Regions from separate parts of the Anaerobacillus sp. QJM3NY_32 genome, predicted to be linked through region 1. Evidence: riboswitches for the same ligand, from Rfam matches in the RefSeq annotation. Region 1 holds a riboswitch; the other holds the start of a gene.

Region 1 (6,160 bases):
TCACATACCTTCCTATCGCGTTACGATAATGATAGAAGGTTAATACTACTTAATAAAGCGGAAGGAGTCTGACCATGGTTACATTAAGCATTCTTGATCAAGTCCCTATACCTTCAGGGAGTGATGCCTATAAAACACTTGAGCATACGCGTGAACTCGCACGTACTGCAGAAGCTCTTGGATACTACCGATACTGGTTTGCAGAACACCATAGTACAAAAGGGCTTGCCAGCACCTCTCCAGAGATTATGATGTCTCACATCGCAGCCTCAACCTTTAATATCAAGGTAGGCTCTGGTGGTGTCCTGCTTCCACAATATAGTCCATTCAAAGTGGCAGAGAATTTCCGACAACTAGAAGCTCTTCATCCAGGACGTGTTGACCTTGGAGTCGGCCGTTCACCCGGTGGTACAGCAAAAACACGATTAGCTTTAACAGATGGCATTAATAAAAGCTTGAATGAATTCCCACGTCAATTAGAAGAGCTCTCCCACTACTTGACTGACTCTATGCCGAGAGGACACGAGTTTGCCGGCATAAAAGCAGCTCCTCAAACCGACTCACCCCCTTCTCTTTGGCTATTAGGTATGGGTGAGAATAGTGCTAAAAAAGCAGCAGAATTGGGCATTGGCTATGTCTTTGGGCATTTTATTAAACCTGATCGAGGTAAAAACGCCCTCCAAACTTACTATCAACTGTTCCAACCTACTTATTATAGTCCTTCTCCTTCAGCTATTATTGCCCTATTCGTCGTATGTGGAGAAACTGACGAAGAGGCGGAAGAACTTGCTTTAAGTCAGGATCTCTGGCTTCTGCGAGTAGAAAAAGGTCTTGATAGTCGAGTGCCATCCATTGACGAAGCTAAACAGCACCGTTATACAGTAACGGAAGAAGAACGAATAAAAAATAATCGAAAACGAATGATAATCGGATCTAGAGAAACAGTAAAGAAGAAAATCGACGAATTAGCCGAACACTATCAAACTGAAGAATTCATGGTTCTCACAAACATACATGATTTTGATGAGCGAAGAAAATCATATGAGCGTCTTGCACATATTTATTTATAAGGCGATTACTCAACATGTTTTTAGGTGTTACTCAAATAAAAGCCCCTACTTCTCAATGAAGTAGGGGCTTTTACCGTTATTCAGTTAATTCGGATCGATGCCGTATTCGATAAAATTCATAGAAATTCTTAACGATGACCTTAATGACGGAGTAAAGTGGAATAGCAATCAGCATCCCAATGAACCCATATAAAGCCGCTGCTACAATTAGTAGTAAAATGATGGTTAAAGGGTGTATGTTTAACCTTTTACCTAAGACAACAGGCGCTACCAGGTTTCCTTCTAACTGTTGAACAACTATCGTAATAATAATCACATACAAGGCTAACATCGGTTCTTGTGTTAAAGCGACAACCAGAGCAGGTATCACACCAATAATTGGTCCGAAAAATGGGACCACTGCTGTGATCATCACAAATAGTCCTAATATTAATGCATAAGGTAGTCCAATGATTAAATAACCAACATACATTAGGACACCGTCTACGATTGCTACAATAATTTGTCCGATAATATAGGCCGATAAAGTTTTATCAACCTTATGAAGGATCTGTTCTCCTTCACCCTGATGTTTATTTGGAATAAATCTTAGGAGAAATGGGCTTAATTTATGATCATCTTTAAGAAAATAGAATAAGACAAAAGGTACGATTACAAGGACTGTCGTAGCACTTGTTAATGCACTCACAACCTGCATAATATGATCACCGAGGCTTTGCGTTAAATTACCTAAATAGCTCGTTGCTTTTTGTTGAAGGTTTTCTACAGAAAGCATCCCCATATCATTTTTCTCCATCATTTTCTCAGCTTCTTTTGCTGATTCTTTCAGCTTCTCAGGCAACTCCTTCGAAAACTCTGAAACCTGACTCTGAATCGGATTTGCTAGAAAAGTGAATCCAGTATAGAGGATACCCGCAATCCCTATAAACACAATTAAAATCGCGACAATATCTGATACAAATGGAATCTTTTTTAATAACTTAACAATAGGCTTGATTGCATAATACAAAAAACCAGCAATTAGTACTGGATAAAACAATGTACCTATAATTGTTTTCACCGGTTTCAATAAATCTAATTCTGTCAAAAAGAAAAAACAGATTAATAATAGAATAATACCTGTTATATACTTGAAGAAATCATGTCTAATCCACATTGGCCGTCTCCTTTGTTTTTATTCATTTCACTCTCATCCCTATACCACTCAACACTCTTTTACTAACTTGATTTCCACAAAAAGTTTCCGATTCCAGGGGATCTAAAAAGGAACCTCTCTCGTAAATATTGTTTCTATAAGAGTGAGGGGTGATTCCCTCTCCAATCAGCTAAATATGGTTTTAAATACAAAACTACCATCTTTTAGGAATGAACCAAAATATAACGATAAAATGTCTCACGACTAACAAAAGAGAGCCGGAATACTCCAGCCCTCTTTTCTGGTTATAACAACGTTAGGATTCCCCCTAGATTCTTGCTTGTTTCTTTACGATCTAATCTTGTTTGAGCTCTTTTTTGGGCTAGCTCGTTAAGCTGCTTTTCCCCTTCAGTTTCCGGCTGAATTCCAGGTACTTTCATTGGTCTACCGTCGAGAAGGGCTACAAACGTAATAAAACACGTCGCTGCTATACGATTGGCACCCGTTAAAAGGTGTTCGGCGTTTACTTTCACAAAAACTTCCATTGAGCTTTTACCTGTCCATATGACAAAAGCTTCATAATGAATCGAATCCTCTTCCGTTATAGGATGTAAAAACTCCACCGTATCCATAGACACTGTCACGCATTCTAGACGAGAATGCCTTGTCGCCGCGATTGATGCTAGCATATCCATATCGGCAAGGAGTTTACCCCCAAATAATGTTCCATGGCTGTTAAGGTCAGGCGGAAAAATACGGCTGCTCTTATACACTCTTGATTCGCTTACATTCTTTTTCATATCATCTCTCCTTTTCTAAACAATAAAAAATGCATACTCTTTTCATAAGAGCATGCATAACAAATAGACTTTTCCCAGTCTTCTCCGTTACACCCCCCTATCGTCCGTAGGTCAATCAGTGCTTTAGAAAAGGCAGGTCTCCTGGCTTGAAGCTTTGTTGAACGAATGCCCCTTCCCTATCATTGATAAGTGGGGTAACGCACCGTCCTTACTTCTTACAGTGGCGGGACCGCATTGGATTTTCACCAATTTCCCTATTAAGTACTGGAATCAGTACACCTTTTCCATTTTATTCAATTGTACTTCTCTATTCTTCATGCCGGGGATCCAAAAGTCAATACCATTCGTTAATCAAACGTTTGTTTAACTATTTATACCTTAAACAAACGTTTATTTAATGATTTTTCCGCCTGCAGAGGAACCAATTAATTAGAATGCAACAAAAAAAAGACGCCTTCACAGCGCCTTTATTTATTCGTCGGTTGAATCCTCAACCATTTGTTTTAATTCAGATAAACTAGTTCCGTCAAAACGCTTACCATCTACAAATAAGGTAGGCGTTTCTGAAACATTCTTTTTATTTGCATAAGCAAGGTCAGCTTCTACTCGTTTCTCACCTGCACCACTCTTATAGGCTTTAACAACTCTGTCCGTTTCTTCTTCACTAACTAGACCACTAAGGGTTTTCGTTAAGAAAGATTCAGTTAAAACATCTTTCGTCTCAGATCCTTTTTTATGTTTGTCATACAGAACATGATGAAATTGCCAAAATACATCATTACCTAATTCTTGATAAACAACCTCAGCAAATTCAGCAGCCCTCGTGGAATCTTTATAGAGGAACGGATAATGGACAAAGTAAAATTTTGCTTTCTCAGTTGCTAATAATTCCTCTTGGATTTTTGGAAGCAAAGATTCATTAAAGGATTGACATGAAGAGCATTTATAATCACCAAATTGCACAATTTCAACTGGCGCTGTTTCCTCACCCAAGTGCGGTTGAGAATCTAATTTAAATCCTTTTGTATTTGCAAATGGATGAAACAGAAAGTTAATAAACAAAAATAGAATAACGAGTCCCGCAAATAATAATAACCATCTGGCACCCGGTTTTAACTTCTTTTTTGGTTTAGCCATTCAGTCACTTCCTCTTTAATCCTTTGTTACTTTCTCCTGATCGATCTTAAACGACCAACCTTTTCTCTTAAGGTATGTTGAAAGACTATATGGACCGCCGCCTCCTAGAAATAAAGACACTGACATAGCTAGAAAAGCAATGTCTAGTTCATAACCGCCCAGCATTCCAGTTGATCTCTTTACAAAGAGAAGAGCTCCTAATAAAATCATGGAAAACAGTACGCTGACAATTCGCGTTCCTAAGCCGAGAATCATCAAAACTCCTCCAGTTAACTCAACTATAGCCACAACATAAGCAAGAAAACCAGAAATACCGATTGTCTCAAAAAAAGCTACTGTATTCGTGATCCCTTCAGAAAACTTTAAAAAACCATGAGCAAAAAAAAGCATACCTACGACCAATCGAATTGTTAACAACCCGAGATGGGGATAGGTTTTCATTATTGATCCTCCCCAGATACTAACATTATTTGACACCGTTCGACACAGTTATCCAACTAAACGTTATCATAATGAATGCCTACATTGCAAAAGGATGAAGACCTATTTCTGCCCCCTTGCGAGTGTGGAATGCCGTATGATTTGATTGATCACTTCCGAAAATACTAACCCTACTGCAATGGATCCCGATATCATAAATGCTCTGGCTGCAAGGTTAATGGCACTATTGTAATCATTTTGAACGAAATTCCTCATCGCATCGTAAGCCAGACCACCTGGAACAAGCGGAATAATCCCCGCTACACTAAATATAATGACTGGTGTCCGATACACCTTTGCAAAAACCTGACTAATAACAGCGATGACAAATGAGGCTGTTACAGTGGCGATGACAGCATCAATACCTGATGCCTCCATTCCGTAATAAATCATCCAGCCACACATGCCAACAAACCCGCCTTTAATAAGGGAGGATTTAGGAGCGTTAAATAATAATCCAAACGCTGCACTTGCCACAAAGCTCGTCAAAACCTGAGCAATAATTGTCATAATTGTCCTCCCTTTCTATAAAAATGATACAACAAGGGCAATGCCTGCTCCAATCGCAAATGCGGTAAGAAAGGCTTCTGCGCCTTTAGATAGGCCAGATATTAAATGCCCCGCCATTAAATCCCTTACAGCATTCGTGATTAATAGACCAGGAACAAGTGGCATCACTGAACCAATAATAATTTTATCAAGTTGCCCACCGATTCCAGTAGACACAAAAAGGACAGCGAGTAATCCTATGACAAATGAAGCAAGGAACTCTGAGAAGAATTTTATCGGTACAAGGCGGTTAAATAGTGAAACACTATAAAAGCCACCTCCCCCTGCAAGAACTGCCGGAAGAAAATCTCCCCACTCCCCTTGAAACATAATTAGAAAACAACCGCTTGCAATCGCAGCAGCAACTAACTGCTTAGGAAATGTATACCGCTCGGTCATTTTATCCAATTGGTCAAGCTCTTCATAAGCTTCCTTAATCGAAAGACCACCGCTGCTAATTCTCCTCGATATACTATTTACCTTCGTTACTTTATCTAAATCCGTCGTGCGCTCTGAAATGCGCATCAACTGTGTTTTGGAAGGTTCAGGACCTTCTAAAGAGAAAATAATCCCAGTAGGGGTTACGTAACTATTCGAATGCGTTGCCCCATAAGCGTCCGCAATTCTAGTCATCGTATCTTCTACACGGTAAGTTTCACCGCCATTTTGCAGCATTACCTTTCCAGCCAAAAGGCATACTTGAATAATGTCATAGGCATAACTCGTTTGATTTTCCATACGTCGCTCCTGACAACCGTGAAGTATTCATTGTTCGTTGTTTCTTAGTTTATATGAACCTACTTATGTTTATCAAATGTAATATAAAAAGAAGACGATCATTTTGATTGTCACTTTAACAAAAAGGCTATGTTAGCTTATACTGTTGATTCCCGATTTTAGGCTCATTAATATAGCCAAAAAAAATGAGGCTGGGACATAAATAGCCTAAATTACTGAAAAAAAGGTCCCGTTCATCGGTTTTTGATGAA
Region 2 (6,160 bases), 1.2 Mb from region 1:
CTCTAGAAACAATTGAACCCGATTTATTAGTATTAGATATTATGATGCCAAATGTTGATGGACTTGAACTCCTTCGACGGTTAAGAAAGTATTCTTACATTCCCGTTATCGTTGTTTCCGCAAGAGATGAAGAGCTTGATCGGATACTAGGCCTTGAACTTGGTGCTGATGATTACTTAACGAAACCTTTTAGCCCTAGAGAACTTGTTGTGCGTATTAAGAATCTATTCAAACGGATGAATCGCCTAGAGAAAAACCATTCTTCACAAGAAATCACTGTTCAGAACGTACGTTTAAATAAGAAAAAAAGACTGTTATTAGTGAATGAGGAAGAAATGGCTTTAACGCCGAAAGAGTACGATGTGCTCGCCTATCTCCTCCAACATTCAGGACAACCGTTTACAAGAGAGAGATTAATTGAAGCCATTTGGGGTTATCAATATGTAGGTGATGGCAGGATTATTGATGACCTTGTGAAAAGGCTACGTAAAAAGATGTCAGATGCAAATGCGCAAGCGAAGATTGCGACAGTCTGGGGGTATGGCTATAAAATCGATGAAGAAGGTTAATATCGGTACCAAATTGTTTCTTAGTTATATCGTTCTTATTGTTGTTATTCTGCTTATTACTACTATTTCATTTCAATATTTGTTTCAAGAATATCTTGTGCGCGAAACGAGAGAACAGCTGCAAAAAGAGGGATTGCAAATTAGTCAAATGCTCGAAGATCGACAGTGGAAGGGCGAAAATTCACCTAATGGGTTACTTGATCGCAGAAGAATTGAAATGGCAGGCAATTTAATCTCATCTCAATTTATAATTTATAATGCAAACGAGAAGGCAATTTATTCGAATGTCGATGAAGTAGTTCGAATTGATTATGAAGAAAACAAAGGAAAATTATACGTTACAGAGGAAGTGCCAATTAGTCTTTCACGAGAGCAAGTTGGCAGTATTGTGCTATTTACGAAGGTAGAAAGTCTTGAAGGTTTCAATCGGATTATTCAGCAATCACAGGCTGTTAGTCTTTTAGTATCTGCTGCTGTTGCCGTGCTCCTTGCTGCTATTATGCAGAAAGGAATAGCGGGGCCAATTCGATTACTTGCCAACCACATGAGGGAATTTACGATGCGCAAGGAACAACCCCCGTTGACGCTTAAAACAAAGGATGAAATCAATGAACTTGCTAAGACGTTTCAAGAACTAACGGAGCAACTTCGAAAAAATGATTTTGATCAGAAGGAATTCCTTCAAAATGCGTCTCATGAATTAAAAACACCTCTAATGGCCATTCAAGGGAATGCGGAAGGGATTCTAGATGAAGTAATCGTAGGAGAGGACGTCGAGTATAGTCTTGAAGTAATCGTGAAAGAAACGCAGCGTTTAAAAAAGATCGTGCAGGACATTTCTTATTTAACTAGGTTAGAAACAGTAGATGAATCTTTTACTTATGAAGTAGTCGATCTTCATCACGTGTTGATGGAAGTCATCACTGCGGTAAAACCACTTGCACATCAACGGCAAATAGAGGTAAGGTATGACACTGATCATGCCATAGACGTTAAGATGGACAGTGATAAAATGAAGCAAGCTTTTATGAATATATTCGGTAATGCCCTTCGATTCGCTTCGTCCGTTATAGAAGTACATGTCCACCAAGATAATGGTCAAGTTTATATTGAGGTTGAAGATGATGGTAAAGGCTTTGGCGAGAATCCACAGCGCGTTTTTGAACGATTCTATACAGGTGACAAATCAGGTTCTGGCATTGGTCTATCGATTACGAAAACAATAGTAGAAAAGCATAATGGTAACATTTACGCCGAAGACAATAAAAAGGGAGGAAGGATCGTGATCTCGCTTCCTTTTCAATCGTAGTTAGAACTTTATGTTTTATGCTCACTTAACTTTTGTAGAATTTCTTTGCTTTCTTGTTCACTCAAAATACCAAATTTCTGACAGAGTTGTGTATAGCCAGCCAATTTCTTAAAATTAACCGAAGATAATCTTTTCATCATACTCACCTTTCTTTCCTTTAGGAAACTTTTTTAGTTATCAACAATATATGCATGAGCATGTTGAAAGTGATAGGTGAGTGTCTTTAGAGTTGAAATAAATCGAAGTCAATGTAACAATAAAGCTTGTGCTAAATTAAAGCATCATGTAAGATGAGGTTATCAATATTTAGTAACTATCAAGTGTTTCAGATACTATATATGGTGTAAATTGTACGTAATTAAATAATTGAGTATGCGGTGTCGTATAACGACTTAATAGGGAATCCGGTCTGAATCCGGAGCTGTCCTCGCAACTGTCGTGTGGACAAGGCAAGAAGCCACTGGAGTTAATTCCGGGAAGGCTTGCCAAGGAAGAAGCACAAGCCAGTAGACCTGCCGTATAGTCAAAAACGTTTCTATTCTTCGGGGGTTGAGGGTGAGAAATGGCAGGGTAAATGTACGAGTACGTTCATTTATACGTTGTCGTTTTCTCCAGGCTCACTCTTCCGAGAGTGAGCTTTTTATTTTGGATGGATAAAGGAGAGAGGTATATGAGTACTGTAGCAGAAATGACAGTAACAAAAATGATAGAGGAAGTAAGAACGCTCCTAGATGAGTACCCGTTACTTGCTAGTGAGAGTTTTATTGAAAAAACAATTGATGGTATTTCAGAAGAATCAACGCAAGAAGAGGTTGGTAATATTCTAGTTTTAAATGCCCTTGAACGAATTAGCGCAACAGAACCTGACTGGACTTATGTGGCAGCAGCTTTTCATCTTCGTTCGCTCTATCGTAAGTCTCTTTCACATCGAACTGAGAAAGAGGTATATGGTGGGGGAAGCTTCTATCGCCTTCTACAAAAGCTGACAGATGAAGGGATTTATAACAAGGCACTCCTTCAGTCTTATTCCAAGAATGAAGTAGAGCATGTTGCTAAATTAATCGAGCCATCAAGAGATCGTTTGTTTACATACATCGGACTACGAACGCTCGCAGACCGCTATCTAGCTACAGATCATGATAAGAATGTGTATGAATTACCTCAAGAGCGCTTTCTAGTCATTGCTATGACGCTCATGGTAAATGAACCAAAAGATAAGAGGTTAAATCTGATTGAAGAAGCGTATTGGGCGCTATCTAATTTATATATGACAGTAGCAACTCCTACTCTTTCAAATGCAGGGAAAAGCTATGGACAACTAAGCTCATGCTTTATCGATACGGTGGATGACAGTCTTAGAGGAATCTATGACAGCAATACAGATGTAGCGACCGTTTCGAAAAATGGAGGAGGAATTGGAGCATATCTCGGGAAAATTCGTTCTCGTGGGAGTGATATTAAAGGATTTAAAGGAAATTCATCTGGGGTTTTACCATGGATGAAGCAGTTAAACAATACAGCTGTGAGCGTAGACCAGCTAGGACAGCGTCAAGGTGCTGTTGCTGTATATCTTGATGTCTGGCATAAAGACGTTTTCGAATTTCTTGATGCCAAGCTTAATAACGGAGACGAACGAATGAGGACACATGATCTTTTCACGGGTCTTTGTATTCCAGATATCTTTATGGAAACAGTGGAAGACCGTGGAGACTGGTATTTATTTGATCCGCATGAAGTCCGTCAGGTGATGGGGTTCTCTCTTGAAGATGCTTATGACAAAGAAAAAGGATCAGGAGAGTTTCGTATGAAATATAGGAAATGTGTGAACCATCCTGAACTTTCAAGAAAAACCGTGCCGGCGATTGAGATTATGAAGCGAGTTATGAAATCACAATTGGAAACTGGGACGCCTTATATGTTCTATCGAGATACGGTGAATCGAGCGAATCCGAATAAGCATGCTGGTATGATCTATGCTTCCAATCTTTGTACGGAAATTATGCAAAATATGAGTGCAACGACTGTTGAAGAGGAAATCACGAAAGACGGTAAAATTATCATTACGAAAACGCCTGGTGACTATGTCGTTTGTAATCTATCAAGTATTAATCTTGGGCGTGCGGTTGCAGCTAATGCACTAGAGCGATTAATTCCAATTCAGGTAAGAATGCTGGATAACGTGATCGATATTAATACGATCGAAGTGCCTCAAGCCCAGTTAACGAATGAGAAGTATAGAAGCATTGGTCTTGGAACGTTTGGTTGGCATCACCTCCTTGCGAAAAAAGAGATTGTCTGGGAAAGTCAGGAAGCGGCAGACTATGCGGACGAACTATATGAAACAATCAATTATTTAACGATACAGGCAAGTCATGAGCTTGCCGTTGAAAAAGGAAGCTACTCTCTCTTTGAAGGCTCTGATTGGCAAAATGGGGAGTACTTTAAGCAACGAGGTTACGTTAGTGAAAAATGGCAGTCCCTTAAGGAAAGGGTCCAAACGAATGGTGTCAGAAATGCCTATCTTTTAGCGGTTGCCCCTAACAGTTCAACAAGTTTAATAGCTGGATCTACAGCATCAATCGATCCGATTTTCCAAAAAGAATACTCTGAAGAAAAGAAGAACTACAAAATTCCTGTTACAGCGCCTGATCTTTCACCTGAAACGACCTGGTATTACAAATCGGCTTATCACATTGATCAGCTTTGGAGTATTGAGCAGAATGCAGCCAGACAGCGTCATGTGGACCAATCAATATCGTTTAATATCTATGTGCAAAGTACGGTAAAAGCGAAGGACTTATTGAACATTCATATGACAGCTTGGAGAAAAGGGTTGAAAACAACCTACTATACACGAAGTACATCTGTAGATATTGACGACTGTGAAAGCTGCGCAAGCTAAAGGAGGAATTGGAAATGGCTACGATTCAACAAAGAAAGCTATACGATGTCTCCGCACCGAATAGCTCGACTGGAATTATTAATGGAGAAAGCTCAAACGTTTTAAACTGGGATGATGTCCGCTTTAGCTGGGCATATCCTATGTACAAAAATATGCTAGGAAACTTTTGGACTCCGTTTGAAATCAATATGTCGAACGACGTGAAGCAATGGGAAGCATTAAGCGAAGATGAGCAAGATACGTTTAAGAAGATTATTGGTCTTCTTGCCTTCCTAGATTCGATTCAAACCGACTATTCAAGTAAGGTTGCGGATTACTTAACAGATTCAAGCCTTTCTGCGCTCATGCAGGTGCTTTCGTTCCAGGAAGTTGTGCATAATCAGTCATATAGCTATGTACTTTCTTCCATTGTAAATAAAAATGAGCAAGACCGCATTTTTGAATATTGGAAGTATGATGACGTGCTCTTAGAACGAAACCAATTTATTGCTTCTGGTTATGAAGCATTTGTTAAAAATCCAACACCACAAACGTTTTTTGAATCGATTGTTTATGACATTATTCTTGAAGGGCTTTTCTTCTACGCCGGGTTCGCTTTCTTTTATAACCTTGCTCGAAATCAAAAGATGGTGTCTACCTCAACAATGATTAACTATATTAATCGGGATGAGCAGCTGCATGTGACGTTGTTCGTTAATATAGTGAAAGAATTGTTCAATGAGCATCCTGAACTGAATACGAAAGAAAATCATGATTTCATCACGAATACATTTCGTGAAGCTGCTGAGCTTGAGATGAAATGGGGAGAATACATTATTGGTAATCGTTTCCCTGGTATTACAATGAACGAACTCAATGACTACATTAAATTTATGGCAAACAATCGCGTCAATCAGCTTGGTATCGAACGCCCATTTGAAGGTCACCGAGAGAACCCTATGCGGTGGATCAAAGCCTACGCGGATGTGAACGCTGGGAAAAGTGATTTCTTCGAACAGAAATCACGTCAGTATACAAAAGTGTCTGATGATAATGGATTTGATGATTTATAAAGAAATGAAAGAAAGGTCAACTCAAATAATGAGTTGATCTTTTTTTAGACATTAAGAGTAAAAGTAATGTACGACAAAAAAGAAATTTTGTGGTAAGATACTAAAAATCATTTTGTACTTTAACGTGAAAGAACGTATTCATATAAGGAGATGTAACATGAGAAAGAAACGAATTGTTGTTAAGATTGGGAGCAGTTCATTAACAAACGGTAAGGGAGAAATTGATCTAGTTAAGCTCATTGATCATGTTAACGCCCTCGCATTAATTCGTCAGGAAGGACATGAAGTACTTCTTGTTTCTTCAGGCGCAGTTGCGGCAGGTTTTAAA

What was found. A riboswitch is a leader RNA that binds a small molecule or an ion and turns the genes downstream of it on or off. The one in region 1 is predicted to bind cobalamin.
Region 2: it holds a riboswitch for cobalamin, as region 1 does, so the genes downstream of both, AC0VYH_RS18340 (ribonucleoside-diphosphate reductase subunit alpha) here and AC0VYH_RS02020 (acyl-CoA thioesterase) in region 1, are expected to answer to the same signal.

Annotation. Positions count from the first base shown of each region.
Region 1 is NZ_CM149684.1:367,735-373,894, reverse strand. It holds gene AC0VYH_RS02030 (LLM class flavin-dependent oxidoreductase) at 75-1,070, shown strand; gene AC0VYH_RS02025 (AI-2E family transporter) at 1,147-2,226, opposite strand; gene AC0VYH_RS02020 (acyl-CoA thioesterase) at 2,511-3,005, opposite strand; cobalamin riboswitch at 3,120-3,303, opposite strand; gene AC0VYH_RS02015 (DsbA family protein) at 3,477-4,142, opposite strand; gene AC0VYH_RS02010 (DoxX family protein) at 4,158-4,583, opposite strand; gene AC0VYH_RS02005 (threonine/serine exporter family protein) at 4,686-5,132, opposite strand; gene AC0VYH_RS02000 (threonine/serine exporter family protein) at 5,148-5,909, opposite strand; gene AC0VYH_RS01995 (IS1182 family transposase) at 6,117-6,160, opposite strand, start outside.
Region 2 is NZ_CM149684.1:3,520,309-3,526,468, reverse strand. It holds gene AC0VYH_RS18350 (response regulator transcription factor) at 1-569, shown strand, start outside; gene AC0VYH_RS18345 (sensor histidine kinase) at 541-1,878, shown strand; cobalamin riboswitch at 2,237-2,412, shown strand; gene AC0VYH_RS18340 (ribonucleoside-diphosphate reductase subunit alpha) at 2,567-4,780, shown strand; gene AC0VYH_RS18335 (ribonucleotide-diphosphate reductase subunit beta) at 4,795-5,832, shown strand; gene proB (glutamate 5-kinase) at 5,990-6,160, shown strand, end outside.